DNA from 4 places in the Maridesulfovibrio spiralis genome. Region 3 is predicted to be linked to each of the others. Evidence: predicted binding sites of a transcription regulator. Region 3 holds the regulator's gene; each other region holds the start of a gene.
The links. Region 3 encodes sigma-54, which starts transcription at its own class of promoters, with help from an activator protein. Its sites were predicted from a motif close to CTGGCACGGNNNNTGCTT; they were not measured.
Positions count from the first base shown of each region.

Region 1 (7,670 bases), 110 kb from region 3:
GCTAAGAGCGGAGCTGCGCGGCAGGAGTTGGTCATGGAAATCCTGACCAAAATAAGAGCCATCAAGCTGACCAGTACTGCCGGAGTCTGGGAAAAGCGATACCGCCAGCTTTCGGCAGAGTGTGCAGCTGAGACATACGGTGCATCACAGCTGGCCTCGCAGATTAATGTTTTTACCAATACCCTGATTATGGCCGCCGGGGTCATGACGATGGCTGTGTCTGTGAACGGAGTGCTTGCCGGCAATATGACCATGGGGGGATTGGTGGCATCCATGATTCTGGTCTGGCGGATACTCGCCCCCCTGCGTTCCGCTTTTGTGGTAATGTTACAGGTGGAGCGGATTAATAAGAGTGTGAAGCAGGTCGACAGGCTCATGGACTTGGATATTGAGCAGCATAGTGAATCTTTGCTCACCTTCAACCGTAAAATCAGGGGCGATGTAAAATTTTCGCAGGTTTCGATCAGGTATTCAAGCGATGCACATCCGGCTTTGCTCGGTGTCAGTTTCGAAATAAAGCATGGTGAATCCTTGGCTGTTACAGGCCATGACGGTGCAGGTAAATCCACTATCCTTAAACTTTTAATGGGGCTTTACCGTCCGCAGGCAGGGCGCATCGCACTCAACAATACCAGTCTCCGGCAGATGGACCCGCTTCAGCTTCGCCGGACAGTGGGATACTGTCCGCAGGAACCCCAGTTCTTTTACGGAACAATTGCCCAGAACCTGAGGCTGGCCAACCCGGTTGCTACTGATTCCCAGCTCCGAACAGCCTGTATGGAAGCGGGGATTCTTGAAGAGGTTGAGGACCTGCCATCTGGTTTTGAAACGAGGATTGGGGATTACAATATGAAGCAGCTGTCGAGCAAATTTTTACGCAAGCTTAATTTAAGCCGTGCCTTGCTCAAGTCTGCGCCCTTGCTGCTTCTGGATGAAGTTCAGGAACGGCCCACGGCCCGGGAAAGGGAGACTTTCCTGAATCTGTTAAAGTCCAAACGGAAAAAGAGCACTGTAATCGTGGTGACCAACCAATGCGAATACTTGCAGGCAGCAGACAAGGTTCTCTGGATGGAAAAGGGCAGGGTAAAACTATTCGGTCCTACTGAAGAAATTATGTCCAACCTTCCTGAAGAATACAAATCCTGCTTGTTCTGATCCAACTTCACGTAAAGGAAACAGCCATGAGTTCAAAAAATAATAAAGTTCGTATAAGCAGGAAAGACTCCCTGCATTTGTCGCAGGCATTGCTGTTGGAGGAAACCGGTGTTCCGCAACTTGTAAGATATGTGATTATCACCCTGACATTGGTTATCGCCGGATTTGTTTCATGGGCCGCTGTGACTAAGATTGACGAAGTTGCAGTCTGTTCGGGCAAGATCATTCCTTCCGGGCACATAAAACGGGTACAGAGCGAGGATGGCGGAATTGTTTCAGCGATTCTTGTGCGTGATGGACAGGCGGTAAAGAAAGGTCAGGATCTTATTACAATGGACCCGACGGTTTCCGTATCAAATCTGGATCAGCATCTGGTCCGGCAGGCATCGCTTGATTTGCGCAAAGAGCGGCTTGCAGCACTCATAGATGGCAGAAAACCTGATTACGCACAGGTGGACTCTCGTTACAAGGAGCTTGCGGACCAGCAACGACGGCTCCATTCCCAGAAAATCGAATCGTTAAATGCTTCGCGGGCTATCCTCAACAACCAGATAAAGCAATACGAAGCCGAGCTTAAAGAGCTTTCAAATAGGGAGAATACCCTTCGTCAGCAGCATGCATTGTTGAAGGAAGAATATGAATCATATGAAGATCTTTTTAAGAAACAGCTGGTCGGCAAGAGTGAATATTTCAGCGTAAAAAGGCACTTTTTACAGATTCAGGAAAATCTGCATCAGATACCTGTGCGCCGCATTCAGGTCGGTGAAAAGTTGACCGAAAGCAAGAACAGGCTTGTGAAGCTTAAAGAAGAGGCTTTGGAAAGCTGGATGTCTGAACTTGCCGTGGTAGAAGCAGAGGCATCTGAAATCCATGAGATTATCAAAAGGTTTAAAATGGATGTATTTCAGCTTTCCGTAAAATCGCCAGAGGACGGGGTGATCCATAATTTGCAGATCAATTCACCGGGTGAAATCGTTAAACCGGGTGAAACCTTGCTGGAGCTGGTCCCCGCAGGCAAGGAACTGATCGCCGAGGTCCGTATTTCATCCCGGGATGTCGGGCATATTCAAGTCGGTCAGCCTGTGACTGTAAAGTTCACAGCTTATGACTATGCCCGCTATGGCGGCATGAAAGCGAAGCTTGTGGATATTTCACCGACTACAGTGATCAACGAGGACGGCAGTGTCTACTACGAAGGCATTGTTGTTATGGATCAGAGCTATATCGCGAAAGGAACGCAGAAGCTGCAAATCCTTCCGGGTATGACCGTAATGGCTGATATCAGGACAGGTGAGAAAACTTTGATCGGTTATTTCATGAAGCCTATTTATCTGTCGTTGCAGCAGTCTTTCAGGGAGCGATAGGCTGAGTTGTTCAATTTTTACTGAGAATTAAAGGGTTAACTCTTTTTTGAGTTAACCCTTTTTTCGTTTGTGGCAGTCCTGCTGTGCAGCACAAATGTGATTATGTTGAGTGAAAATTAACATGGTGCCACCGTAGTTGCAGGTTCTGTTGTAGCCTGTATTTCTTTATGATAACTTTTGAATTTGTATCGTAAAAATCTATAATTCTGTGGTTGTGGATGGGATGCTAGTATTAGCTGTCAAATACTATATTAAATATATTCAGGGGTTATAATGCGCGGCATCCTTCATTATGTCACTACGGTGATAGTCTTGACGATCTATGGCGGGAGAGTCTGTCCTTATCTGGCTTCAATTGATCTTCTGAGCTGGTTCGTGGAGTTGGGGACTTTTTTTGCTGTCGGATACGGGCTCAGAGTGTTTCTGCTGAAGCAAATTGTATTGAAAGCTGATTACATCAGGCAGCCCCGGCTCCAATTCATTACCGAGTTTTCGGTCTTCATCATGCTGGGCTTCGGCGTGCTTATCTACAATCTGATTTTCTTTGATTTTCCGGCTGTGAGCGGTGCAAAGGTTGTGTTGGGGACTTTCACGCTCGGATTGTTTGCTGCTGCGGATTTAGCCTTGGAGCGGGAGCGCAGCATTGATGCACACTTTCGCCGGACAATGGAAGAAATCACTGTCGATGAAAATTACTTTCCCTTGACCCGCAAGATGGCTCTGGGAGCCATTGCCCTGAGCGTTTCCATTACCGGAGTATTGTTTTTGGTTATGATTCATGACCTTAACTGGTTAAGCCGCAATGGTGATGTTGACGATGGCGGGGCGCTTTCAATCCTCAAGGACCTTGGCTATGTGATGTCGGTTTATCTGGCTCATATGATCAACTTGATTATGTCGTATTCCCACAATTTCAAGATCCTGCTGGGCAATGAGAATAAGGTTCTGCGGCAGGTTGCCAGCGGGCGCCTTGATGTTTTCGTGCCGGTGAGTACTTCTGGTGAATTCGGAGAGATGGCCACGTATACCAACCGCATGATCGAGAGTCTGCGTGCCCGGACCGAGGAAATTGAGTTGACTCAGGCTGTCACCATTGAAAGCCTCGCAACCCTCGCCGAGTATCGCGATCCCGAAACCGGGGGGCATATCAGAAGAACCATGAACTACGTCCGCTTGATGGCCGAGCGTCTGGTACAGATGCCCAGATATCAGGAAGAGCTGGATGAGCGATGTGTTACCCTGCTTTATCAGTCTGCGCCGCTGCATGATATCGGTAAGGTCGGTGTTCCTGACCATATCCTGCTCAAGCCGGGGAAGCTTACGGATGAAGAATTCACAGCGATGAAACGGCATCCTATTTACGGCCGGGATACCATGCTTAAGGCAAGCAAAAATCTTGGCAGTACTTCGTTTCTGCAGTTCGCCATGGAAATAGCTTACACCCACCATGAAAAATGGGATGGGTCAGGTTATCCCCAAGGATTGAAAGGTGAGGAAATTCCCTTATCCGGCAGGCTTATGGCCATTGCAGATGTCTATGATGCCCTGATCAGCAAGCGGGTCTATAAGCCGCCCTTCACGCACAGCAAAGCGGTATCGATAATCCAGAAGGATAGCGGAACACATTTCGACCCGGAACTGGTGGAGGTTTTCATGGAGCTTAACGAAGATTTCCGGCAGATTGCGATCAAGTATGCCGACCTGCAGGAAGAGCGTGATGCTTTGATGGAGTAGCTTAGTCTTGTTTAAAGGTAGATATTTCTTGTGGAAGAGGTGTTTTTAATGTGTTATGATCTATAATTATAAGTATTGACGTGGTTGGACCATCTGATTCAAATAAAGGTATTTGAAATGAAAAAAAGATTAAGAAAGAAAAAAAGAGTCGGTGAATTTAGAGAATACGGTTTTTGGGTTGGCGTAAGATTAGCAAAGCAGTTGGATACTGATGCTGTCGATAATTTTATGGATTCTTTTATAGAAGAGGCAATTGAGGAGAATGGTTTAGGGATTTTAGGGGGAGGGAAGGGGCATGAGTTCGGTTGGGCTGTCGTTGCTTTTAAATCGCGGGAGTCGGCTTCTGAAGTGCAAATAGAAGCGGTTAAGCAATGGCTTGTTAATTGTTCGGAGGTAGCTGAATATGCTGTTTCGCAATTGATTGACACTCGTTACGGTGATTTTGATGGGCCTGTTGATTGGGTAAAAAAGTAGCCTGATCCATAGTTTGTTTTGTCTGCCATGATCCGCACGCGGTAGTTGTGCAAAATGAAATCAGGTTAATTGGAAGATTCCGATTTTATTGCATGCAATTGCAGGTTTATTGCATGCAATTTTGTTTTAGATATCAGGCTTGAATTCAGGTTTGGTGCTGAGTTGTTGGGTTTATTTTCATTGTTTTCAGTGTGTTGCTGGTTTTAGGCAATGCTGTTGGTTTATGGCATAGCATATGCTAATTGAGCCGCATGCAACGTACAACAACTACATGCCCTTATTGCGGTGCCGGCTGCTCACTTTCTTTGGAAGTCGAGGATGGCCGTATCGTCAGTGTTTCTCCCGGTCCTGAGCCCTCTGTAAATCAGGGCGTCCTCTGCTCCAAGGGGCGGTACGGGTTCGATTTCGTCCACCACAAAGACCGTCTCACCACTCCGCTTGTGCGCAGGGACGGGCAGCTTGTCCCGGCTTCATGGGATGAGGCCCTTCAGCTTGTCTCAGACCGCTTGGGTTCTATTGTGTCTGAATTCGGCCCTGATGCTGTGGGCGGATTTAGCAGTGCCCGCTGTTCCAATGAAGAGAATTACCTTTTCCAGAAATATATCCGCGCAGGGCTAGGCACTAACAATGTCGACCATTGCGCACGTCTCTGACACGCTCCAACTGTAGCCGGGCTGGCTACATCACTTGGAAGCGGTTCCATGACCAACTCAATACGTGAGTTGTGGGATATGGGATATGAAGACTGTGTTTGCGTGATCGGCTCCAACACAACAGAATGCCACCCGCTTATCGGTATTGGCATGATGGAAGCGAAAAGGAACGGGGCCGGGTTGGTCGTCATTGATCCGCGTGAGATTGATCTGGCGCGTCAGGCGGATGTCTGGCTCAGGCTGCGTCCGGGAACTGATACACCGCTCTTGTCCTCTATCGCACGGGTAATTTTGGATGAAGGTCTTGCGGATCTTGATGCCGTTGCCGCTGCTACTGAAAATTTCACTGCCTTCAGGGAAAGTCTGCATGCTTTCGATCCTGAAAGCGTAGCTGCCATAGCAGAAGTTCCGGCAGATGACATCCGCAAGGCCGCGCGACTGATCGGAAGTTCCCCCAATGCCGCCTTTTATTACACAATGGGCGTAACCCAGCATACCACCGGGACTAATAATGTGCTTTCCGTGTCCAACCTTGCTTTGCTTACCGGGAATATCGGGCGAGCGAAAACCGGGGTTAATCCATTGCGCGGGCAGAACAATGTTCAGGGTTCCTGCGACATGGGAGCCTTGCCCAATGTGCTGACCGGGTATCGTCCGGTGACTGATGATGCTGTAAGGGCATCTTTTGAAGCAGCATGGGGCGTTGAACTGCCTTCCGAGCCGGGAATGACTATTCCGAAAATGTTGCATGCAATTGAGGAAGACAGGTTCAAAGGGCTTTTCGTTTTTGGGGAGAACCCAATGCGCAGTGACCCGGACATCAACCATGTGGAGCATTGTTTAAAGCATGTGGATTTTCTAGTTGTTCAGGATTTGTTCCTCACTGAGACCGCAGCACTTGCTGATGTTGTCCTGCCCGGAGCCAGCTTCGCGGAAAAGGACGGAACTTTTACCAGCACTGAAAGGCGGGTTCAACGTATCCGTAAGGCAGTAGATCCCGTTGGGGAGAGCCGCCCGGATTGGGAAATTCTGGCTGACTTGCTGGCTAGGCAGGGACGTCCTGAGCGTTATGAAAGTGTCGTAGATGTCTTTGACGAAATGCGGGCAGTTACTCCAAGTCATGCGGGAATCACTTACGAACGGCTGGAAGAGGGGGGAGTTCAATGGCCCTGCTTTGATGAGAGCCATCCGGGAACCCCGATCCTGCATGTCGGGCAGTGTGTGCGCGGACCCGGAAAATTCATGCCCCTTGAACACCGTGAGCCTGCCGAACTGCCGGATGCCGAGTATCCGTTGACTCTGACCACCGGAAGGGTGGTTGCCCATTACCATACAGGTACAATGACCCGGCGTTGTTTCGGTTTAGCCGGGACATGGCCGGAAGAGTTGGCGGAGATTCACCCCGCAGATGCCGTTAAGTACGGAATTTCTGACGGCGAACTGGTGGAAATCAGCTCCCGCAGGGGAACAGTCAAAGCCCGCGCTTGGCTGACTGAAAGAGTGCGCCGCGGTCTGGTCTTTATGACTTTCCATTTTTCAGAGAGTCCGGCGAATCTTTTGACTATTGCCGAGGGCGATCCTGTAACCGGAACCCCGCAGTTGAAAGTTTGTGCCGTTTCAATTCGTAAATTTATGGAACCGGGAGCGTCTGCCGCTGCTCAGGTTTCAACATCAATAAAGGAACAAAGCCCATGTCATCGCGTTTAACTCCTTTCATCCTCGCCAGTGCGGCCAAATGTATCGGTTGCCGGGCCTGTGAACTTGCTTGTGCTGCTGCCCATGTTCAGGGCGGCGTTTCTGTGGGAAGTCTTCAGGGCGTGCTCTCACCGCGTTTGTATCTGACCCGCGCAGAAGAAATCTGTGTTCCCGTTGGTTGCAGGCATTGTGAAGATGCTCCCTGCGCCGCAGTCTGTCCCAACGGCGCAATCCAGCGCACTGATTCCGGTGTTCTGGTGGACGAAGAGCATTGCGTCGGGTGCAAGACCTGCCTCGCGGCCTGTCCTGTGGGGGCGATGGAAATGGCCCAGATCTGGAAGAATGGCCGTCCTGCTTTGCGCCGGGTGGTTGATCCGCAACAGCCTGATCAATACATCGTCGAGCCGGCTCTTTTAGCCAGCAAATGTGACCTCTGCTATGAACGGGAACAGGGACCGGCCTGTGTGCAGGCCTGTCCGCAGGATGCTTTGGCTCTGGTGGACCCCATGAAATTGAAAAAACGCCGTAACATCGAAGCGGCACTGGCCCTTGCCGGGGTTGGAGTAAGAGCGGGTGAGGAACTGTAATGACAAAT
Region 1 is NZ_CP182344.1:3,500,805-3,508,474, forward strand. Features, by position in the region: gene ACNI29_RS15655 (peptidase domain-containing ABC transporter) at 1-1,155, shown strand, start outside; gene ACNI29_RS15660 (HlyD family type I secretion periplasmic adaptor subunit) at 1,182-2,519, shown strand; gene ACNI29_RS15665 (HD-GYP domain-containing protein) at 2,793-4,253, shown strand; gene ACNI29_RS15670 (50S ribosome-binding protein YggL) at 4,371-4,727, shown strand; gene fdhF (formate dehydrogenase subunit alpha) at 4,970-7,087, shown strand; gene ACNI29_RS15680 (4Fe-4S dicluster domain-containing protein) at 7,072-7,662, shown strand; gene ACNI29_RS15685 ([Fe-Fe] hydrogenase large subunit C-terminal domain-containing protein) at 7,662-7,670, shown strand, end outside.
Region 1: the regulator sigma-54 is predicted to act here: its motif matches at 4,951-4,968, upstream of fdhF (formate dehydrogenase subunit alpha).

Region 2 (7,670 bases), 310 kb from region 3:
GATATAAGTTAACCACGTGAAGACAATTAGAAAAAAGGCGATTGTTACAATATTAAATATTCGCAGTTTCCATTTTATCTTCAGAAATGATTCAAGTCCGCAGGTAAGCAGAAAGGGCATCATGACTATTAGAAAATTACCCAGCACAACAGAAACGATTTCTGTTGTGAAATTTCGCATAGATACCAAGGCTGCCCCAATGCCTATGCAGATCAGGCCTGAAGTCCAATATTGAAAGCCTTGGTATGTTTTACGGGCAAAAGAGTAGTATGTCATAATCAATGCAAGGGTCAGACAAACCATCGCGCCGACCTGCAACATTGTTCGCATATCCAGATAATCGATCATTTTGTATGTTTGTAAGGGTTGATAGTCTTAAAAAATATACAGTAATAGCTGATTCTAATACGCTAAATTGTGTTTTGATCTAGATATGACAAAAAAGGCGACTCAATAATTAGTTAAGAGTCGCCGATTTTAAAGCATTTTGCCTGATAGGCAGACCTTTTGTGTTGCCGGGATATGGCGTAAGTTAGTCTTTCTTAGACATTTCCTTGCCACAGCAGCTAAGGGGAACAGTACAGCAGTCATCTGTGTCGGGAGTACAAGTGCATTCTTTTTCGACTTTCAAAGTCAAGCCGCAACTCTCACAGTAAAAAACATCGCCGGGTTTCATTTCACAACAGTTTGCCATGGTTATCTCCTCAATGAGTGTTTGGGTGAGAATCAATACCTGCTCGTTCAAGCAACGGTATCTGGATTAGTACTGATCATAATTATCACGTCCACGGTTTGTTTACAATGGTGGGCATTAAAATGGTTGTGCGTTTAGCGCTTAAGGGGGGAATATTTATTGTTCGGCAGTCGCCAGTTTGATTCCAAGGGCGGCGAATGCAGCGGCAAATGAGCGTTGCAGCCAGAGTACAAAGTTGGGAGAGCGGGTGACATAGTGGCGCACACCGCTGGCAGATAGGCCATAGAGAATAAAAACTATAAATGTCATAGCCATGAATATCAGGCTCAATATTGTAAGGTGTAGGGTCGGTGATGTTGTGTTTTCCGGCACGAAAAGGGGCAGGAAAGCAAGGAAGAAGATTGAAAGTTTTGGGTTGAGAATATTGATGAGAAAGCCACGTTTTGCAATCAGTCGCAGGTTTTTGGGTTCGCCCGGTTTATTGAAATTCAATCCGCTTTTGTCGCGCCATGTGGCCCAAGCCAGATAGAGCAGGTATATTGCACCAGCATATTTAACTATTTGGAAGCTGACCGCGCTAGTGTGGAGTATGGCTGAGAGGCCGAGTATGGATGCAGTCAAGTGGGGAATAATACCGGCAGTGCAGCCGGCAGCAGCTGCAATGCTGGCCTTTTTTCCAAGAAACAGTCCATTGGAAACTGTATAGATTACACCCGTGCCCGGCATTAATACTACTAATAAAGCTGTCAGCAGGAATTCGCCGCTTACCATATCCCCTCCATGGTTTTGTGTTTGGTTAATCGGCATATAATAATGCATGAATGAGGTTAGGCAAGAGGGCTGCTGCGTTTCATCAGATATTATTGTCAGCGTATTTAAGTGGCGCATAATTGTTTGATTTATTGAAATTTTATGTCAATAATCTTGGTTTAGACATAAGTATGCAGTGTCTATTGTTTTGACTTCTTGTAAATATCCTCTGTTGTAAGTTTAAGGATGTGTCAATGAGCTTTTTTTCGCGATTTATCGAAAATACTTTTTTAAAAAGCTATCATGCCGTTCATGATAAGTACCGCATTAAAGTTTTACGGGCATTGATGATTGTTTGCTTGTTTTTGCTGCCTATTGAAGCCTTGTCTTTTTATTACACAGAAAATTACTTCATCGCTTATAGTGAAGCTGTGTTTATCGTGATCCTTTATCTGTTCAGCAGGAGAATGTGGCAAAATACCCGCATATTTGGAACTTTTTTACTGTTACGTTTTTTGTTATTTGGTGCATGATTTCAATGTGGTACATTGATGACATCAGAGTATGGATGTTTTCTCTGTCTTTCCCGGTGTTTTTTGTGTTTTTTTTGGGGTTAAGAAAGGGAGTGTCGGTTACGATAGTCTATTTTTTGCCTTTGGTTTTGTCTTTTTTTCATTATTATCAAGAATCCGGTCAACTGCCGATCTCAACAAATATATTCATAGTATATTGCTTTACTGCGATATATATTGGTGTGTTGACTGTAGCATTTGAGCTTACAAATAAATTTTTGCTTTGTGATTTGAAACAGCGGGCTGAATTAGATGAGCTGACCGGTCTTTATAGTAGGAGAATGTTTTTCGACTTATTTAAGCATGATCTGGCGCAGGCTGAGCGGTTATCCTTTAATATAAGTCTTCTGCTTATGGATATTGATCATTTCAAAAGCATAAATGACACACATGGGCATCCGGTTGGAGATGAGGTTTTGAAATGTGTTGCAGGTACTTTTTGTAAAAGTATCAGGAAAAATGATACCCTCGGCCGCATAGGGGGTGAAGAGTTTGCCTGTATGCTTCCTGCTGCAAACGCACAGGAGGCGGCTGTTGTGGCGGATAAAATGCGTAATGCCATTATGGAGTTGAATGTCGAGAATTTACCGCAGTGTACAATCAGTGTAGGTGTAACCGGATTTATTGCCGGAGACTCAGTTTCAAGTATGTACAAAAGAGCCGACCAAGCACTTTACAAAGCCAAGGCAGCGGGAAGGAATTGTACTGCGATAGGCGATATTTCTGGATTTAATCCATGATGTATCTTTCAAAAAGAAGAGTTGTGCTGGAGTGTTAGGTGGTATCCTTTCTTGAAGGATGGCATTGCTATGTCGCTACCAAGTTTACTTAATGTATTTATTTATAACTCTGTCTTTGAACCCTGTGTCCATGATCTCTTCTAAGGATTTCTGAATTTTAGTGATAATCTCATCTGAAGTATCTTTATTTGCCACCATGTAATACCCGCCTTCTTCAGAAAGAAGATATACAATCTCTAATTCTGAATATTTATATCCTAAATTTTTCATTTGGTAAGCCAAATCCAATGGGTCTCCGGGAATAAGGTCAACTCGTTTTTTAAAGAGCATTTTCAGTAATTGTGGTGAGTTGATTATTAATGAGTAGTCTTTATTTTGAAATCCATGGGTTATGAAAAATTGTTCAACAGACCCCCCAGAAAGAACCCCTGTATGATATTTTTTAATATCTTCAACATTGTTAATCTGTATGTTAGTCCGATTTTTTAGTTTGTAGAGGTATACTTTTCTGGAGTGGATGGGTCCAATCCAGAAATAATTGTCTTCGCGCTGCGGAATACGCGCGACTGTAAAGAGCATAGTGTTTGGGATTTTCTGCACAGTGATTAATGCGCGCTTAAATGGGTATAGTGCAAGTTTGTATTGAATATTTGCCTTTTGCAGTGCTGACTCTATCAGCTCTGTGCTGATACCGACAATTGTGCCGTTTTGTTTGAAATTATATGGAGGCCAGTTGTCTACAAAAATAGTCAGTTTTTGAGCTTTCACAGTTGCCGCTAAGCCAAGTAAAAGAATGATCATTAAACCTATGAATGGCTTTAGTTTCATTTGATAGCTCACTTTTCCGTTTATATTAAACTTTATTCTAATAGCTTAACTTAGAAATTATTTTTTATCCATCCCCCGCCACAACAACCCCCAACTCAACCAGAGTTTCAATCACACGCGCCAGCGGCAGACCAACCACGTTGGTATACGACCCGCTGATGCCCTTGACCAGAAACGCGCCTTGACCTTGGATGGCGTAGGCTCCGGCTTTGTCGTCGGGTTCTCCGGTGGCGGCGTAGGCTTTTACTGCGGCTTCGTTGAAGTCGATGAACTCCACTTCCGTTGATATTGCATAGCTGATTTTTTCCCCTTCGGGTGAGATCAGGGCACAGCCGCTGATTACATTATGCTTGCGGCCGCAAAGGGATTTTACCATTTCATAGGCTTCGTCACGGTCTTTAGGCTTGCCGAGGATGTCGCGGTCACGGACTACGATGGTATCCGATCCCAGTACGTAGGCTCCGGGATTGGAGGCTGCTACGTTTTCCGCTTTCTGTTCGGCCATCAGGGTGGCGTATTCTTCGGGGTCCTGATTGGGAAGCGGGGCGGGTTCGTCACAGGTGGCGGGTTTGATTTCAAATTCCAGCCCAGCAGATTGCAGCAGGTCTTTGCGGCGCGGGGAACCTGATCCCAAAATCAATGGTTTCACTGTGGTATATATGCTCATGGCTTACTCTTTTAATTAAATATTTTTATCGGGTCGGTCACAAATTGTCTGCTGATTTTGTTTGATAGTCGGCGATAGGTCAAATGTTAATGCCGATTTCAGTCGGCTTGTTATTTTTTGTATGCTTTTGTTGCCCTTTTCTGCTTCTGGATGTAATAATTCATAAAATACAGAACAGGAGTAATAGATGAAGGTTTGCATCTGGGGCGCGCGCGGGTCCCTGTCTGCCACATTCAATGCCGAAAGGGCTAGAGCCAAGGTTAAGGCTGCACTTGAGATTGCTGTTGAAAAAGGAATTGATTCAACAACCGATCTTGATGAGTTTATAGACAATGAACTTCCGTTTCCTGTTCGCGGTTCTTACGGAACCAATACCCCATGTATTCAGGTGGAAGGGCAGGGGGATGATTATATCATCTGCGACTGCGGGACCGGGCTGCGTGATTTGGGCAACAAAGTCATGGCTGACCGGCATGGTGCGCCGGGAGCCCATTTCCATATATTGATGTCCCATCTGCATTGGGATCATGTACAGGGTTTTCCTTTCTTCGTCCCGGCTTACATTCCCGGAAACAAGATTACTTTTTACGGCGGTCATCCAAACATAGAAGCCGTTTTGCGCAACCAGCAGAGCGAGCCTTGTTTTCCGGTTCATTTCGATAATCTGGCTGCGGATATTGATTTCATCCGTTTGAAAACGGGACAGAAATTTGAGATTGCCGGGGTGAGTATTGAGGTCAAAGCCCAGTATCATCCGGGGGGATCATTCGGTTACCGTTTTGAAAAAGACGGAAAATCTGCAGTTTATTCCACTGATTGCGAACACAAAAGTGCCACAGCACTAACCGATAAGGGGTTTGCTGAATTTTTCAAGGATGCGGATCTCCTGATAATGGATGCCCAGTACTCATTTGCCGAGGCTAATTCCATCAAGGAAGACTGGGGGCATTCAAACAACATCATCGCTGTTGAGCTTTCCGGTATGGCTAAAGTCAAGACCCTTTGCCTGTTCCATCAGGAGCCGGTGCTGGATGATTTCCAGTTGCAGAAATTTCTTGAAGATACCAAGGAGTTTTCCCAGCTGGCCGAGTTCAGGCCGGAGAAGATAATCATGGCTCAGGATGGGCTGTGCATTGATTTGTGATTGAGATCTTTTTAATTTTTTTAGAGCGGTTTCCGAAAAGGAAGCCGCTCTTTTTTTTAGGACGTTCCGTTTATGTCCTCTTTTTGACTTTTTCAATTTTTATCCTTTCCTTAAGTAAAGTAATTCTTTCTTAGTCCTTGTAATATACACTATTTCAGCCATTGGCATTACCCTTGCTTTCAAGTCAGAGAGAACCACGGGCTTAACCCGAACTTTTCCGATGACGGAGCAAGGTATGAAATTTGACGACTTGAAATGTGAACTCGATCTGATTGAATTTAAGTCAGGAGACACGGATACTTCCGGCATGAATGGCTGGGCTGTTCCGTGGTCGGACCTGATGATGGTAATGTTTGTGCTTTTTGTAGTGCTTTTCATCTACAGCCAATCCAAGGAAAACATCAAAGTCATTTTCGAGGGCAATGCGCAGTCGCAGGTCGCGGTTAACCCGGCTGATGAACTTATTGAAATGATTTCGTTCCACCGCGAGGCCATGTCCAGCTCAGCACGCGTGGTCATGAGTCCTGAAGATGTGCTTTACCGTAGCGATGACGGTGCGGTGAGCATGAAGGAAGAAGACGGTGAGTTGAAAATCGTGATGCGCGGCAATGCCTTCTTTGCACCGGGCAAAAGCGTTTTTGAGCCTAAGACCCGTCAATATCTTGCCGAAGTCGCAGAAGTCCTCAAGACCAGCAATCATGCCATTCATATCGTCGGCCATACCGACTCTTCCGACGCAGCCAGAACGGGTGAGGAATCGTCTTTTGCTCTTTCTGCGGCACGTGCTGCAAAGGTTGCTGAATATCTTATCAATCAGAAAACAATCGACCCGGTACGCATAATTGTAAGCGGACGCGGCGGTTCAGCACCTGAATTACCCGGTGATATGGGTGAGGTTCAAGGCAACAACCGCAGGGTCGAAATTGTGGTTATCAATACTGATGTCAATGCCAAGTAAGGAGGTCTGTAATGAATAAAAAGAATTTAATCGGCGTCATCGTTGCCTCTTCCATATTTGCCGGAAGCTTTTGGTTCAGCGGAGGGATAGCACTTTATTGGAATGCGGCAGCTCTTGCCATCGTAATTTCCGGCCTTGCTGTGGCGGTACTGCTCAGCTATCCGGTTGAGCTGTTGCGTGAAGCTTTCCGGGTGGTACAGGACAGTTATTCCACCCGTCTGGCAACTCATGAGGAAATTGTGGAAACCCTGCTTGATCTCAGTGTGCGTTCTAAGATGGACGGTATGCTTTCCCTTGAAAAAGCAGGCGAAAAGACCACTATTTCCTTCCTGCGAAATGCGCTCATGCTGCTGGTAGATAATTTTGAGGAGCATGAAATCAAGGACTGCCTCAAAACTGAAATGTCATTTTTCAATATGCGCCGCGGCGAATCAGAACGAGTCTTCCAATCCATGGCCCGTTTCGCTCCTGCATTCGGTGTTGCCGGATCAGTAATCGGATTGATCGGCCTGCTTATGGGCATCGACAATCCGGCAATGATTCTCAAGCACATCCCGGTTGCATTTATCTCGACTCTTTATGGAGTAATTTTCAGCAACATGATTTTCGCTCCCATGGCTGAAACCGTGCGTTGCCGGACCCGTAACGAGTTGATTAATCAGAAAATGATCCTTGACGGAGTTGTCGCTATCAAGAATGAACAGAATCCTTACAAGCTCGAAAGAAAGTTGGGTGCTTTCATTGATGCAGATGACCGTGAAGAAAAGGCCGAAGCCCTTAGAAATATTACCCGTAAGTATATCAAGATGCGCCGGGATGAGAAAAAGGCCAAGGACAAAATCCTTCATGAAGTCCCTTTAGTGAAAGCTAAGGCTTCCTAGGCTCGCAAAAACAGATCTCCAATTCAGAATTGAATAACCGGCCCGGTGCGACGTCCTGAGAAGGGCGGTCCGCGCCGGGTTTTCTTGTGTCCGTTTTTTGACAATGCATGGCCCGGAAAAGTAGAACTATGATCGTTTATTTCTTTTGATTAATGTATTAGAATTCAGGTTGGTTTGTGTGAATTTTAAACTTAATTACCTCAGCAGGGGATTGCTATAATGGGATTAGTTCTTGCCGTGGATATCGGGGGCACCAACAGCAGGTTTGCCGCATTTGAGACCGGACCGGGCCATCATCTGGTCATGAAAGAAACGGTCTGGCTTTCCAGCGTGGAAGCGCAGAGTTTTGACCATCTAATGGAAATGCTCGGCGCAAGTGATTTCCCATATGCTCCTTCAGATTTTGATGTGACGGTTATTGCCGTTGCCGGTCCGG
Region 2 is NZ_CP182344.1:3,302,153-3,309,822, forward strand. Features, by position in the region: gene ACNI29_RS14765 (GGDEF domain-containing protein) at 1-348, opposite strand, end outside; gene ACNI29_RS14770 (LysE family translocator) at 851-1,513, opposite strand; gene ACNI29_RS14775 (hypothetical protein) at 1,699-1,977, shown strand; gene ACNI29_RS14780 (GGDEF domain-containing protein) at 1,983-2,756, shown strand; gene ACNI29_RS14785 (substrate-binding periplasmic protein) at 2,841-3,584, opposite strand; gene ACNI29_RS14790 (Maf family protein) at 3,649-4,251, opposite strand; gene ACNI29_RS14795 (MBL fold metallo-hydrolase) at 4,439-5,395, shown strand; gene ACNI29_RS14800 (OmpA/MotB family protein) at 5,631-6,353, shown strand; gene ACNI29_RS14805 (motility protein A) at 6,365-7,234, shown strand; gene ACNI29_RS14810 (glucokinase) at 7,454-7,670, shown strand, end outside.
Region 2: the regulator sigma-54 is predicted to act here: its motif matches at 5,557-5,574, upstream of ACNI29_RS14800 (OmpA/MotB family protein).

Region 3 (7,670 bases):
GCATCTTCCGGGGCTTTATCCGCAAATGTTGCGTAGCACAGCAAGGTAATATTCATAAATCTCCAATAACTATCAAGACAATAACACGCAGTGCCGCAATGCTGAGAACTATCTTTTGAATTATAACCACTGAATGCTGCACCTCAAACTATCTAGACATAACCATCGTTTGCAAATTTAAATAAATATTCGATTAAAATCAACCACTGCAAGAGCAATAAAAAAAGTCCGGCAGGACTAATCCTGCCGGACACAAAGAAGCTATTTATACTTAACTTATGCAGAGAAAGCTTTCTCGAAGTTAGGTACAACCTGCTTTTTGCGGGACATTACGCCTTCAAGGTATACTTTGGTACCTTCGGGAGCAACGCCGAATGCTTTTTCAACAACGGAAGGATCGTCGGAAACGATGAGCATTTCGGAACCTTCTTTCATGATGTCGGTCAGAAGCAGGAAGCAGCTGTGACGGCCATCAGCTTTAACTTTTTCAAGTTCAGCGTAGAGGTCATCTTTGATTTCGTCGAAAACGGTCAGGTCAACAACTTCGAGCTGGCCAATACCAACTTTGTTGCCGGACATATCGAAATCTTTGTAGTCACGGAAGATGAGTTCGTTCATGGAAGCGCCAGCTACTGCGGACTTAACGTTGAACATTTCCATTCCGAGAGCCATAACATCTTCAACACCAGCGATCTTAGACAGTTCTGCAACAGCTTCTTTATCAGCTTCGGTGCAGGTTACGGACTTGAACATAACGGTGTCAGACAGGATTGCACAGAGAAGTACACCAGCAATGTTTTTGGGGATTTCTACATTGTAGAACTTGTACATTGCATTGATAACGGTACCGGTGCAACCAACAGGCCATACCCACATTTCGAGGGGGTTGGGAGTAGTAACATCACCGAGTTTGTGGTGGTCAACTACTGCAACTACTTCACCTTTATCAAGGTTGTCCATGGACTGAGCGAGGTCAGAGTGGTCAACGAGGATAACTTTCTGATCAGTAGCGTCGGTCATGATTTCGGGAGCAGCGCAACCGAATTTTTCGAGAACAAAAGCGGTCTCAGGAGCGAGTTCGCCCTGTGCAACAGCTTTGGTTTCTTCTTTTGCTTTAGACCACAGGTCTGCAATTGCGATTGCGGATGCAATGGTATCGGTATCGGGATTCTTGTGTCCTACTGCGATAATAGCCATAATAATTTCCTCCTAAGAAATATGGTAGCTTAATAGAGCTTGTGTCTTCTATCACAATCTTTTTTCTCTGCCAAGGGCTACATGATCCCGGCAAGGATAATAAAGCCGAATAAGACCACTCCGAAGACAAAAGTGGCGTAAGCTTTGCGCAGCCTCAGTGCTAAAAGACCTCCAAGACTAGCGGCTATCCATAAAAAAGACCATTTCATATCCACTCCGGCGACCAGAGGTCCCCATTTGTGAAAAAATATACAAAGGATATAATGAAGGATTATGGTACTTGTCCAGAAAAAAAGCCAAGAAGTGACAAAAGTTCTTAAAATAGATTGAAAAACAAGCTTTTGCGGGAGCTGATTACCTGCTTTTCCCTTGCGTGCCCAGCCGATTAGCTTGTTGTGTCCACGATTATGCCATTGCCTTAACGAATAATCCAGCCAAGAACCGAACCGGGCCAGCGGCAGACAGGCCAATAAAACGACCATGACTTGCCGTGGATCAGTAAAGGCAAAGGAAGTAGTTAATGCCAGGGCGGCAAATGTTGGAGCAAGAATATGTGGGGGAATGTAGGTTCCTGCCGGGATATTATCCAGCCAGAACAACTCAAAGAATACCGCAATTTTTAAACTTGTGGCAACATCACCCGTGACAGCACCCCAGAGAGCACCTACGACAAGAGGACGCTCAAGAAGGCCGGGATTTATCGTGAAGCGGAAAAGCGAAAAAATCGCAAAAAAAAACCAATCACCGCCACCCATACTGGAAACGACAGAGCTAATCCTTGGAACAGACTCATGAGAACCTCACCTGAACAGGATCATTGGGGACACAGCGAAAATCAAGTTCTATGCCCTGCCCTTTAAAATAATGAAGACAGGACTCATCATCCGAGCTAAGAGCCACACTGGGGGAAATTTGCTTCTTACCGGGACCGTAATGAATATTACCGATATTCACGGAATTAAACCTGAACCCGGAATCAAGTGCCCGACGAACATCGGCGCATGATGAAAAAAGAATGATCGTGCTGCCGTTTCCATTAGCAAGTGCAATAATCTTATCGTTCAATTCTTCGACAAGACAGAAAGCACAGCTAACCGACTGCGGAATAGCCAACGACATAATCTGCTGTTGCAAATCATCCCCGGCTACAGCATCGTTAGCCACGATGATATTCTTTGCGTGGGTGTACGGTAGCCAAGTTTCAATGATCTGCCCATGAACAAGACGGTTATCAATTCTCACCCACATCATGGCTACCCTTTCGTAGTTCGTTTTCGCAGCATTTCACCTGCAATTACAATCCCTTTAGCCGCAGCCTTGCTGACTTCCCCAGCCATTTTCTGCAAGGATTCATTGCGCATCTGAAATGCCTTGAGAAGCATGGGCAGGCTCACTCCGGTGACAACCTCAATATCATCTCCCTGAAGAAGGGAAAGACTAAGATTGGTAGGTGTTCCGCCGAACATGTCGGTAAGAATCAGGACTCCGTTTCCATTCTTAACTTCGGAGATATGACCTTTAAGCGATTCCACAGCGGCATCAATGCCCTGCGAAACATCCACGCTTAAGGAGAGAACTCCCTCCTGCGGACCAACAATTAATTCACCCGCTTCAATCAGCGCCTGCCCGAAGTTACCATGGGTAACGAGAACTATACCGTTTTTACTTGATTCTATGCCCATCAATCTTCCTAATAAATTCAAATATATTAACTATTTCAAATGAATATGTTTATGTTCAAGAGAAACAGAATAACCATTATCCTTAAGAGTTGCAAATACCCTTTCAGCGGTGGCAACGGAACGGTGTCTTCCACCGGTACATCCAACAGCAATAGTCAGCCTGTATCTTCCTTCCGCTTCGTAAAGCGGAAGCACATATTGAAGGAAATCGAGATATTTCTCAATAAAAATTGAACCCGGTTCCGTACCGAGAACATAATCTGAAATAGCTTTATCCTGACCAGAGAGAGGACGAAGTTCCTCTTCAAAGTACGGGTTAGGCAGGAAGCGGAGATCCATAACCATGTCCGCAGCAGTAGGAACATCGTGCTTAAAGCCAAAAGACATCACATGGACTCGGAGACCTCTCGTCTTTTCACTTAACTCAGCCCACTTTTCCTGAATCCTGCGGCGAAGATCATGAATAGAATAGGTGGTGGTATCAATAACGAGATCAGCCTGCTGCCGGACTTCACCGAGAATCTCCTTTTCCCGTTCCAAAGCCTGTTCCAATCCAATATCTCTGGACTCAAGAGGATGCAGACGTCGGGTGGTTGCATAGCGGCGCACCAGCTCTGGAAGACGCGCTTCAAGGAAAAGAATGCTGGGCGTGTAGCCTTTGCGGGTCAATTCTTCACGAGTGCTTTCCCAGTCGGAGCTGAACTCCAGCTGTCGCAGGTCCATCCCCAGCACCAGCCCACGGTATGCATTGTCTCGGGTGTTGAACAAATCTACCAGACGGGAAAGCATCCCTGCAGGCAGACCGTCGACGCAGAAAAAGCGTAGATCCTCAAACACCTTTAGCACTGTGGATTTCCCGGCGCCGGAAAGACCGGTAACAACAATCACAGGAAAAGAGTCATCCGTAACCACCTTGAAGCCCTCCTTTAACTCTAGCCCACAAATAAAATTAGCAATGACCTAGGTTCATTGCTAATCTAATTATTTATATCTTTTAAACAACTTTAATCTTATGCGATACCGAGAAGGCGAAGTAATTCATCCTTGTCCGCAGTATCGATAAAAGCCTGCCGGAACGGCTCATCCTTGAGTTGCCGCGAAATCTGGGCCAGCACCTTCAAATGAGCACCGGCCCCCTGCTCGGGGGCCAGTACCATAAAGAATATTTTACAGGGCTGCATATCCAAAGATTCAAAGTCTACGCCCTCACTGGAGCGACCAACGACAACAACTATATCTTCAAGACATTCCAGTTTTCCATGGGGGATGGCAATGCCATCCCCTATTCCTGTTGTTCCAAGTTTCTCACGATCATTAAGGACCTTCAGGGCATTTTCCACGTCTACATCAAGACCTGCGTCTTTCAGGGTGGAAACCATTTCTTTCAGAACTTCGCCCTTATCAGAGGCGTTCAGTTCATATATAACAAGATCCTTCGCCAGATTGTCAGTTATGTTCATTAGTTAGTATCCCGGGTCAATTAAACCGAAATCGCCATTGTTGCGGCGGTATATTACATTTATGGCTTCGTTGTCCGCGTTGCGGAATACGAGGAATTCATGGTCAAGGGTCTGCAACTGCTCTGCTGCTTCATCAATACTCATGGGCTTGGGAACGAAGGAGTCAGACTCCACAATCACTGGTTCCCGGTACTCTTCCTCACCGTAACTGAGAATATCCATTCGCGCAGGAGCAGACTCCTTACGCCTGTGGCTTCTCATCTTTTCATTTGCGCGACGAAGCTGGGCTTCAAGCTTATCCAGAACCATATCCACGGTAGAATACATGTCCTCGGACACTTCGTAAGCTGAGACATGCAGATGGTCGGAAGTAAAAACAACTTCCGCAACGTGTCTGAACTTATCAACTGACAAATTCACCTGCATATCAGTATTGTCAGGATTGCTGACGTACTTTGCCAACTTGGAGAAACGGCTGTTTGCATATTCCTTAAGATGTTCGGATGCGTCGAAGTTCTTAAAAGTAAATGCTACGTTCATAAAGAGCCTCCTTAGTAAGGGGTGAATATGCGTTGATTTCTCCGAACTACATTAGAAGACCTTTTTCCTTTTCGAGGAGGAGAGTATCCCCATTGCAGTTCTATACTTGGCTACGGTCCTTCTGGCGATATTGACTTCCAGCTTCTCTTTGAGAATCTCAGCGATCTTCTCGTCACTGAGGGGCTTCTTTCCGTCTTCTTCACCGATCAATTTCTTGATCGTCGCCTTGACGGATTCGGAACCGACCTGAGATCCGTCGTCCAGACCGAGAGCACTATTAAAAAAGAACTTTAGCTCATAGATTCCATGCGGAGTCGATACATACTTATTCGTTGTAATTCGGCTCACAGTGGATTCATGCATTTCGATGTCTTCCGCCACCTCCTTAAGAATAAGCGGCTTAAGCTTGGTGACACCTTCGGCGAAAAAATCGCGCTGGAATCTCACTATGGATTCAAGAACTTTATATAAGGTACGCTGCCGCTGATACAGGCTCTTCATCAGCCATTGAGCGGAGCGCATCTTGTCTTGAAAGTATTCTTTGTCATCCCCTTTTGTGGATGCCAATGTCTCCACATAAAATGCATTCATCTGCAGTTTGGGAAGACCGTCTTCGTTTAGAACTATGACAAAATCTCCGTCATATTCATAAACATAAGCATCCGGGCTGACATAGAAAGAGTCTCCACCTGAAAAACTTGCTCCCGGAAGAGGATCAAGTGTCTGCATCAAGTCCAGATAACTCTTCAAATCCTCCATGCTAAGCTTGAATTTCCTTGCAAGCGGTTTGTAACGCTTTTTTTCAAGGTCATCCAAATGATCACGTACCAACGAGACCAGAATCGGATCATCGTCGAGCTTTAAAGCCTCAAGCTGAATCAGTAGACATTCCTGCGGCGTTCTTGCTCCTACCCCTACAGGGTCGAACCGCTGGATGCGGTAGAGCACACTTTCTACATCTTCGATTTCAGCATAGCACGTTTCACAAACTTCTTCCAAGTCAATCCGTAAAAAACCTCCGGAACTTAAATTACCGATAAGACACTCACCTATGGTGATTTCTGCCTCAGTAAAATCGGAAAGACTCATCTGCCAATGCAAATGCCCTTCGAGCGAGGTTGTCTTGGTCAAACGGGCTTCAAACGAAGTACCCTCTTCATAAGACTCGGATTCACGGGAAGCGGACTGCTTTGACGTACTGGAAAATTCACCGAGATAATTTTCCCACTCCGCTTCCTTGGAAATTTGTGCTTCCTCTGCAGTAGCGGTACCTGCATCAGCATCAGCAGCATCAGTCCTTTCCTGCGCTTCAGCTTCTTCAAGGATAGGATTTTCCATCAGCTCCTGATGAACGGAATCCACCAGTTCCAAGCGGGAAAGCTGCAACAACTTGATAGCCTGCTGCAACTGAGGAGTCATCACCAGCTGCTGAGTAAGCTTTAATTGTTGTCTAAGTTCCAACCCCATATTATCAGGCCACCTTCTATTTATATCTAATTCAATTTATTTCAATCAGTTATCAGCCGAGAACAGAAAAAACACTTTCTAGGTTCCCTCAACCTTGATTCAACTATGCCACATCCATTTTCAAGATGCAACAAAGACCTCTGAATCATCTGAAATTTATGGATTTTTTATATACAGAAAATGTATATGAAAAAAGTGTACCAATGTTCTGGCAGACTGTAAATCAACAATGACAAATTTAATTAAACTTTACACAATAAAGGCCGGGATTACTGAATAAATCCCGGCCTGAATATTTAATGCTTAATGCACAGACTGCTAAAGACTAAAACTGTCCCCCAAATAAAGCCTGCGCGCCTTGGTATTTTTAACAATACTTTCCGGTGAACCATTAAGTATTACCCGGCCTTCGTACACAAGATATGCCCTGTCGCAGATGGAAAGGGTCTCGCGCACATTGTGGTCGGAAATAAGAATACCCAGCCCCATATCCTTCAACGAAGAAATAATGTCCTGAATATCAATAACCGCAATGGGGTCAATCCCTGCAAACGGCTCATCAAGCAAAATGAACTTGGGATTGTTAATCATGGCACGGGCAATTTCCAAACGGCGTCGTTCACCACCTGAAAGGTACATAGCCTTCTGGTCGGCAAGACGCAGGATGCCCAGTTGGTCCAGAAGTTCATCCGCTCTCTTGGGAATATCCTTACCGGAAAGACCGGTATGCTCAATGATGATTTCAAGATTTTTACGTACAGACAACTTTTTGAAAATGGAGCTTTCCTGCGGCAGATAGCTGAGCCCCATACGAGCCCGCTCATGCAGAGGCAGACGGGTTATCTGTTTCTTATTGAAATAGACATCCCCGGAAGTAGGCTTAACCACTCCCACCAGCATATAAAAAGTGGTTGTTTTACCGGCTCCGTTCGGACCCAGCAACCCTACAACCTCTCCCTCGCGCACAGTAAGCCCGATTCCGCGGACAACCTCTTTAGGTCCGTAGTTCTTGACCAATTTCTTGGCGATAATCGAAGACATAATTTTTCCTACTGCGACACATTTTTCGGGGTATAGAAAATAGCCTCGATAGGCTTCTTGCCGCCGACAACCTCAGCACGGTTATCTTTAATGTAAAATTTGATTTCATCGCCCTGAATATTGTTGGGGCCATCCAGCAATTCAGCATTACCTTTCATGTATATGATGGAATCACCAACCACATAAGTCAGCTTATCGCACTGACCTTTGCGCTTTTTCATCACCACCTTAACATTACCGCCGGCAACGATTTTCTTAATCTTGTCCTGAGTATCGGAAAGAG
Region 3 is NZ_CP182344.1:3,613,720-3,621,389, reverse strand. Features, by position in the region: gene ACNI29_RS16205 (MoaD/ThiS family protein) at 1-56, opposite strand, end outside; gene ACNI29_RS16200 (manganese-dependent inorganic pyrophosphatase) at 277-1,197, opposite strand; gene ACNI29_RS16195 (PTS sugar transporter subunit IIC) at 1,275-1,952, opposite strand; gene ACNI29_RS16190 (PTS sugar transporter subunit IIB) at 1,987-2,448, opposite strand; gene ACNI29_RS16185 (PTS sugar transporter subunit IIA) at 2,451-2,879, opposite strand; gene rapZ (RNase adapter RapZ) at 2,910-3,791, opposite strand; gene ACNI29_RS16175 (PTS sugar transporter subunit IIA) at 3,890-4,339, opposite strand; gene hpf (ribosome hibernation-promoting factor, HPF/YfiA family) at 4,343-4,879, opposite strand; gene rpoN (RNA polymerase factor sigma-54) at 4,931-6,346, opposite strand; gene lptB (LPS export ABC transporter ATP-binding protein) at 6,665-7,387, opposite strand; gene ACNI29_RS16155 (LptA/OstA family protein) at 7,396-7,670, opposite strand, start outside.

Region 4 (7,670 bases), 1.5 Mb from region 3:
ACCGTCAGCGGTTTAATACTTCAGGCGAGTGGTTTCTAGCCCCGCTTACTGATCCCCAGTTTTTTCATGCGCGAGTCAAATGTTGAGCGGTTGATTTCTGCGGCACGGGCGGCGCGGCTGATATTCCAGCGGTATTTTTCGAGCAGCTTCATTACATATGAATACTCCAGTTCCTTCCAGGTCATGGAGGTCAGGTCGCCTTGCGGGGCGCTGGGCTGCTCGTGTTCGACGGGCGCTGCTTCCTGCGGCGGTTTTGTTTCCGGCTTTGCTCCCGGGTGGATGATGTGGCGCGGCAGGTCCCGTTCGGTGACAGTGTCTCCTGGGACCATGGCCTGAAATTGTTTGACCATGTTTTCCAATTCGCGAATGTTGCCCGGCCAATTGTAATCTTCCATGATGGACATGGCTTCCGGGGACATTTTCTTGGGCAGCATGTGGCTGTATGCGGCTTCGCGGTTCAGGAAATGAGTGGTCAGCAGGTTGATGTCTTCCTTGCGTTCGCGGAGGGCGGGCAGCTTTAGGGGGAGGACATTCAGCCTGTAATAAAGGTCTTCCCTGAAACGGCCGGAACGTACGTCTTCTTCAAGATTGCGGTTGGTGGCTGAAATGATGCGGATATCAATCTTTTTAGTCTGCGTGCCCCCCAGTGGTTTGATTTCGTTCTCCTGCAGTACACGTAACAGCTTGGCCTGCAGATTGATGTCCATGTCGCCAATTTCATCAAGAAAAACCGTTCCCCCGTCGGCAGCTTCAAACAGGCCTGATTTGTTGGTTGTGGCTCCGGTGAATGCTCCTTTCTCATAACCGAACAATTCACTTTCAAGCAGGTTTTCGGGGATGGCACTACAGTTCTGGGTCAGGAAAGGTTTCTGAGTGCGCGAGCTTTGAGCGTGGATTTCCTCGGCAAACAGTTCTTTACCGGTCCCGGATTCGCCATAAAGCAGTACCGGATAGTTGGTGGCTCCGTAGTTTTCAACCAGCTTCAGGGCTTTATTTACAGATTGGCTTTTGCCGACAATGGTTTTATTGTTGCGTATACTGCTCAGGGTGCGGCTCAGTTTTGCAAATTCAATCCGTTGTTTTTGAAATTCAAGGGAATTGCGTAGGGAAATTGAACCGATATCCACCATGTCCTGCAGCATGGTCAGGTAGGCGGGGTCAAGGTTGAGCTGTTCCCCGGAGGTACTGGTGTCGATTACCTGCACTGCGCCATAGACTTCCTGTCCTTTCAGGTGCAGGGGGAAGCAGAGTATAAGTTTGCTTTTTACTTTGAAATTTTGTTCCAGAGAACTGTAATGGCGCGAGTCCCCGGCTTCGGCGATGGTCATCTTGCCGTGTTTGATGACCCAGCCCACAATGCTCTGTTCCTGCGGGGATATTTTGATACCCTTGACGTTTTCGCTTTTATCTCCAAGGGCTTCGACGCATTCATACATGTCGTCGCGCTTGATCCAGAGGGAGCCGCGTTCCACATTCTGCAATTTTAACAGCAAGGCTAATATCTGAGTCTGCAGCTTATCCGGGTCTAACTCTTGCGACAGGGCTTTGTAGTCATTAATAGATATGGTCATGGTTATGCCCCTAGTATTTAATTCTTTGATTTTTAAATCTAGTGATTTTTATGAAATATCGTTAAAATTATACTCAGTCAATATGTTTGGTCGAAGTTGTGTCAGTTTATAATTGGCGGTTTTGGATGGTGTGCCTTGCTATTGGCGGGTTGAGCGGGGTGGTCTGTTTTTTGGCACGGATGGTGCTAATAAGAGATTAGCTTGTTAGTCAAGTATGGACCGGAGAGCCCATTCCACCTCCCCGACCCCTCCGGGCTTTCCGGTCCATAACCTTTTTTAGAGCAGAACGGATTCAGTTTCGAAATATATGGAGATGGCCTGATGAACAGTGTAAAGACTTTAGTATCCATGCATCGCGAAGATATGGCTCTTTTACGTTCAGAGGCAAAACAGGCCAGGCAGGCGCGGTTGGATTGTGTTCGTGAGATGGATCAGGCCTATAAGGAACTTCGCTGTAAGCTCTCTGCTGAAATGCCGGTGGCTGCCTCTTTTTCAATGAAGCTCCGTACTCCGATAGCTCTGATGGCTACCCTGATGGGAGTCTTTAGCCTCTAGATATTTTTTGAGTCCCGCCCTGTTGGCGGGAATTTCGCCATGAAGAAGACCCGTACCTTATTAATAAGGTGCGGGTCTTTTTTTGTCTCAATTATGGGGTTGGGGTGTTTCTGGTGGGCAAATAATTTTTCCCAAGTAATATTGTTCTGTCTAATTGAACGGGGATTGCTGTCAGTTTGAAATGATTTTTTTGTTTAAGTGGCGTTTGTATTGAGTGTAAATTCATGTAAAATTTGCAAATATGTTTTTTAGGTGTATTTTTATCTCTTTTACGAGTAATAAAATTCCTGTTTTGGCATAGAGTGTGCTTCGTATGTATTGAAAATGCATTTTTGAAGGTCGGTTTTTCTAAAATTGTAAAAAAACGAACATTAAAAACGATTTTAGAGACGAAATTGTAAAAAATAGTAATCTTCAAACAACGGGGTTGATTCAAAATGAATTCGGCGGATACTTCATTTATATTGATTTGTGCAGCACTGGTCATGTTCATGACTCCGGGGCTGGCTTTGTTCTACGGCGGTATGGTTCGCAGCAAAAACGTTCTCGCGACCATCATGCAGAGTTTTATCATGCTCGGTCTGGTTTCCATTATTTGGGCGGTGGTCGGTTATTCACTGTCCTTCGGTACTGACATCGGCGGAGTCATCGGCGGAATGGATTTCTTCGCCCTTAACGGCGTAGGCATGGACACAGCCAATAGTCCTGCTGACAATCTTCCGCACCTTCTTTTTATGGTCTTCCAGTGCATGTTCGCGGTTATCACTCCCGCGTTGATCACCGGAGCCTTTGCCGAGCGTATGAAATTCGGTGCATTGCTTATTTTTTCTTCTTTCTGGGTTGTCCTTGTTTACGCTCCTATGTGCCACTGGGTCTGGGGTGGCGGCTGGATGGGCGATCACGGTGCTCTCGATTTCGCGGGCGGTGCGGTTGTTCACATGAGTTCCGCTGCTGCGGCACTTGCCGGTTGTCTGATAATGGGTAAACGCAAAGGATACGGTAAGGAACCGTTTATTCCCCACAATCTGCCCATGACCCTGCTGGGTGCAGGGATGCTCTGGTTCGGTTGGTTCGGCTTCAATGCCGGTAGTGCTCTTGCTGCTGACGGTCTTGCAGCCAATGCTTTTGTCACCACCCATCTTGCTGCGGCTGCCGCTGTTCTCGGCTGGTTGCTGGTTGAAACCATGCACGGTGGCAAACCCACAACCCTCGGAGCTGCTTCCGGCGCTGTTGCCGGACTGGTTGCAATTACCCCGGCTGCCGGTTTTGTAACCCCTATGGCTTCCATCGTTATCGGTTTCGGCGGCGGCATGGTCTGTTACGGCGGTGTGCTCATGAAATCAAAATTCGGTTATGATGATTCCCTCGATGTTGTCGGTATCCACGGTCTCGGCGGTACTTACGGTGCTATCGTTACCGGTCTGTTCGCCAGCATCGGCGCGGAAGGTCTGTTCTACGGCAACGCTTCCCAGCTCTGGATTCAGATTGAGTCCTGCATCGCCACTTGGGTTTACTGTTTTGCTGTAAGCTGGATTCTTTTTAAACTGATCGACAAGTTCTACGGCCTGCGTCCTTCTGAAGAAGACGAAGTTGCAGGACTGGACGTTTCCGAGCACAGCGAAGCCGGATACCAGTTGTAGATTTGAGTTGATGCGCTTCGCGCTTTTGATGAATTGATTTCGCCTCCCGGCGGCCAAGGGAACTAAGTCCCTTTGGAATACCTAATAGTTAAAGCAGGATAGCTCCAATGAGAAAAATAGAAGTTATAGTACGGCCTTTTAAGGTTGATGATGTAAAGGAAGCCATTTCCGCTCTCGGTCTCAAGGGCATGACCGTTACTGATGTTAAAGGTTTCGGACGTCAGGGCGGACACAAGGAAGTCTACCGTGGTGCTGAGTATCAGGTTGATTTCATAGCCAAAACCAAGATTGAAATTGTGGTTGATGCTGAACGGGTTCCCGAGGTTATCGAGGCCGTAAGTGAAGCTGCCAAGACCGGCAAAGTCGGTGACGGCAAAATCTTCGTTATTCCGGTTGAAGAAGTGGTGCGTATCCGTACCGGAGAGACCGGTCCGGAAGCCATCTAGATGAATTCTGAAAAAATCCCCGGATCGTCCTCAGGGGCATCTATAGACCGCTTACTTGCGGGACGTGAAATACTTCTCGCGGCATGCTCCAGGAGCATGCCGCGGGATTTCCCACAGCAGATGTGCTCTCTGGTGGATGACTATTTCAGATCCAGAATCATGGAGGCTGTTGCCGAGGGCATTCTCTCCTCCTATGACGATCTTTCCATCGTGGCGGTAGGCGGCTATGGACGCGGGCAGCTCGCTCCGTTTTCTGACATAGACGTACTGATTCTTACCGGACTTTCCGCACAGGAAGATCTTGAAGATCTGGCCTCTTTTCTTTTTCATCCTCTCTGGGACCTCAAGTTTGATATCGGTCACGGTGTGCGCACTGTGGAGCAGAATCTTGAATTGGCAAAGTCGGATTTTAAGGTACTGGCTTCACTTCTTGATCTGCGCTTTATTGCCGGACTTGAAGAGCCTTTCCGGGAACTGGTCGGGAAATTCCGGTCCGAAGTACTGCCCGGTGCGGGCGAAGAGTTCTGCCGCACCCTTTGGGATAACCGGGCCAAAACCGGGATGGGCATGGACTCCGTTGTCCTTGAACCTGATCTCAAAAACGGTTGGGGAACCTTGCGTGATGTGCAGTTCATCCGCTGGTGTGCGGACATCAAGGGGGATTACTCGCCCCTGAACAAAAATGATCTCATTGATCTCTGCAAGGACGAAGCCCTGTTAATGCAGGCCCGCTGTGCTGTTCATTATTTGCGTAAACGCAAACAGGATAAACTTATCCTTGATATTCTGCCTGACGCTGCATCCTTTTGTGGGGTTAAAGGATATGATCCTGCAAAGCGTGGCAATGAGTTGCTGGCCTCCATTCATCAGGCCATGATTCGGGTCCGTTCTATGGGGGATGGGCTGTTTCGGGAATCATTTGATGCCGATTCCCGTTCATTTATTGATCACCGGGGTATTGCCGGGCTTAAAGCCGGGTTGGAGGTTTTCGGCATAAAGTCCCGTACCGGGGTTCCGCTTACCCGTGAAGCCCGCCGGGCGGTTTCGTCGATCAGTTCTTCCGATGACATTAATCTTACCCGGGCCTTGAAGATGGTCATTGATATCTTCAAGGGCGAATTCGGTTGGCGTGCTTCGGTTGAGATGCTCGACAGCGGAGTATTAAAATCCTTCCTGCCCGAGTTTTCAAAGGTTTCGGAGCTGGTTCCGTATGACGGCTACCACCAGTATCCTCCGGGGCGGCATTCACTGCTTACTGTTCATAAATGTTGCGATATTTTCCGCAATGAATTCTCCGAAGGCGGTAAGTGTATTTCCGCTGCTGATTTTGATGCTTTGCTGCTGGGTGCTTTTTTTCATGATATCGGCAAAGGAAAGCCCAATCACAGTGAACGCGGGGCCAGAATTGCCGAGGAGATTCTAGGGCGGACGGATTTTTCCACACGTTTTAAAGATGACGTGATTTTTCTTGTACGTGAACACCTGCTGCTGGTTCGTGCTTCGCGTTCCATTGATCTCAGTTCCGTAGAAGCCTTGCAGAAGATTGCAGATAAGATCGGGTCGCTGCGGAAGCTGCGTATGCTTTTCATCCTGTCCATGGCTGACTCCATTGCTACCGGACCGAGGGTCTGGAACTCATGGAGTGAATCCCTGTTGCGTGAAATTTATGCCGGATTGGAGCTGGTGCTCTGTGACGAAGCTTATGTTGATCTGGCCCCCGCGACGCAGCTGACCGACAGTTTGCGCCGGGTGCGTGAATGCGCAAAAGGGGTGGTAGACCCCGGTATTGTGGAGTCGCTTATAGCCTATATGCCTGAAAGATACCTTATTGTGGAGGACCCGGATGAAGTTGTGCTGCATATGCAGCAGGTGCTGGAGTTCAACAGGGTTTATGAAAGGGATCTTGTTCGTAAACCATCCGGTAAGGGCGGGCGTGGTATAAGTCTGGTCCGGGCTTTTGAAACTGAGGATGAAAAGCGGGTTAAGCTGGTCATTACCGCCAGGGACCAGGATTTTCTATTTGCCGCCCAGAGCGGAGTAATGGCTCTGCATTCTGTGAATATCCTCTCCGCTGAGGTTTTTTCGTGGTCGGACGGCACGGCTGTGAACATTTTTATTGTCGAGGCTCCGCCTGAAAGTGCTCCTTCCGATATCTGGGGCAGGGTGGAGCGTTCCATTATGTATGCACTTACCGGACGGCTGGCCCTTGATTACCGGCTGCATAAGAAGCGCAGCTCTTTGCTTGCGCGGTCCGCCCCCAGCAGGGTTCCCACCCGCATCAGCATCGACAATGAGTCAAGTGAACTGTGCACTCTTATCGAGGTCATCACTCAGGACCGTTCCGGTATCCTCTACGATATGGCCGCTTTTTTCTCCCGGATGAATATTGATCTGCGTATGGCTCGAATTTCTACTACCGGGCAGTCCGTTTTTGATGTCTTTCATGTGGAAGGACCGGAGGGTGGGCGTATCGAAGACAATATCCATCTGCGGGAACTGGTTGGTGCACTGGAGTTTACCTTAAGCGGGAAAGGTTGATTCTCTCCCGGCGCAGTTGCCGGATAAGCATTATATTAAAAAGGAGTTGGTTATGTCTGGCAGGATTGGTGTTTATGTTTTGGTAAATATTCTGGTTCTGCTTGGGCTACTGCTTCTGTTGGCCTTGATGCCTGAAACTTTTGCCGGACAAGTGCCTCTGCTTGGCCTTTTCTCTGCAGCGGCTGTGGTCGTGCTGGTTGCGGGAATGATGATTCGGGCCAAAGCAATGGCTGATATCACTATGCTTAACAGCTGGATGGATGAAATTAGTTCAGGTTCATCAAGTGATTTCAAAGCAGTTTTTGAAATGCTGCCCGTAGCAGAAAAGCTCACGGCTTACGTACATGAGCTTTCTACTCGCCTTGAGCAGGCTGACGAGCAGTGTAAAGTGGAAATTTTTCGCCAGATGGAAGCCTACAAAATGGCTGAAGATGCGCGGGCGCGGGGTGAACAGGCTCGGAGTAAAGGATTGCTTTCCGCTGCCGGAACCCTTGAAAACGCTGCCGATGGCATTCGTTCAAGCTCAACTATGCTTGGTGAATCTTCTGCCCGGGCCAGTAAAGGGGCCGAAAAACAGCTTGAGTTTCTCTCGTCTGTGGTCTCCTCCATGGAGCAGATCGACGTTTCCATCAAACATTCTGTGGACCGTGCCGAATCCGCAGCCGTGGATGCCGGGGCTGCTGCCGAACGGGCCAAGTCCGGCGAGGAAGTTCTGGATCAGACCATCGAATCCATAAATACAGTCATGTCCAACACCAATGAGTTGAACAGCAGGGTGGAGACACTCGGTAAACAGGCTGAAGGTATTGGCAGCATTATGTCCGTGATTTCCGACATTGCCGACCAGACAAACCTGTTGGCCCTGAACGCCGCTATTGAGGCCGCAAGGGCCGGTGATGCCGGACGCGGATTTGCCGTTG
Region 4 is NZ_CP182344.1:2,144,160-2,151,829, forward strand. Features, by position in the region: gene ACNI29_RS09600 (sigma-54-dependent Fis family transcriptional regulator) at 36-1,571, opposite strand; gene ACNI29_RS09605 (hypothetical protein) at 1,893-2,126, shown strand; gene ACNI29_RS09610 (ammonium transporter) at 2,564-3,766, shown strand; gene ACNI29_RS09615 (P-II family nitrogen regulator) at 3,874-4,212, shown strand; gene ACNI29_RS09620 ([protein-PII] uridylyltransferase family protein) at 4,213-6,750, shown strand; gene ACNI29_RS09625 (methyl-accepting chemotaxis protein) at 6,803-7,670, shown strand, end outside.
Region 4: the regulator sigma-54 is predicted to act here: its motif matches at 2,419-2,436, upstream of ACNI29_RS09610 (ammonium transporter).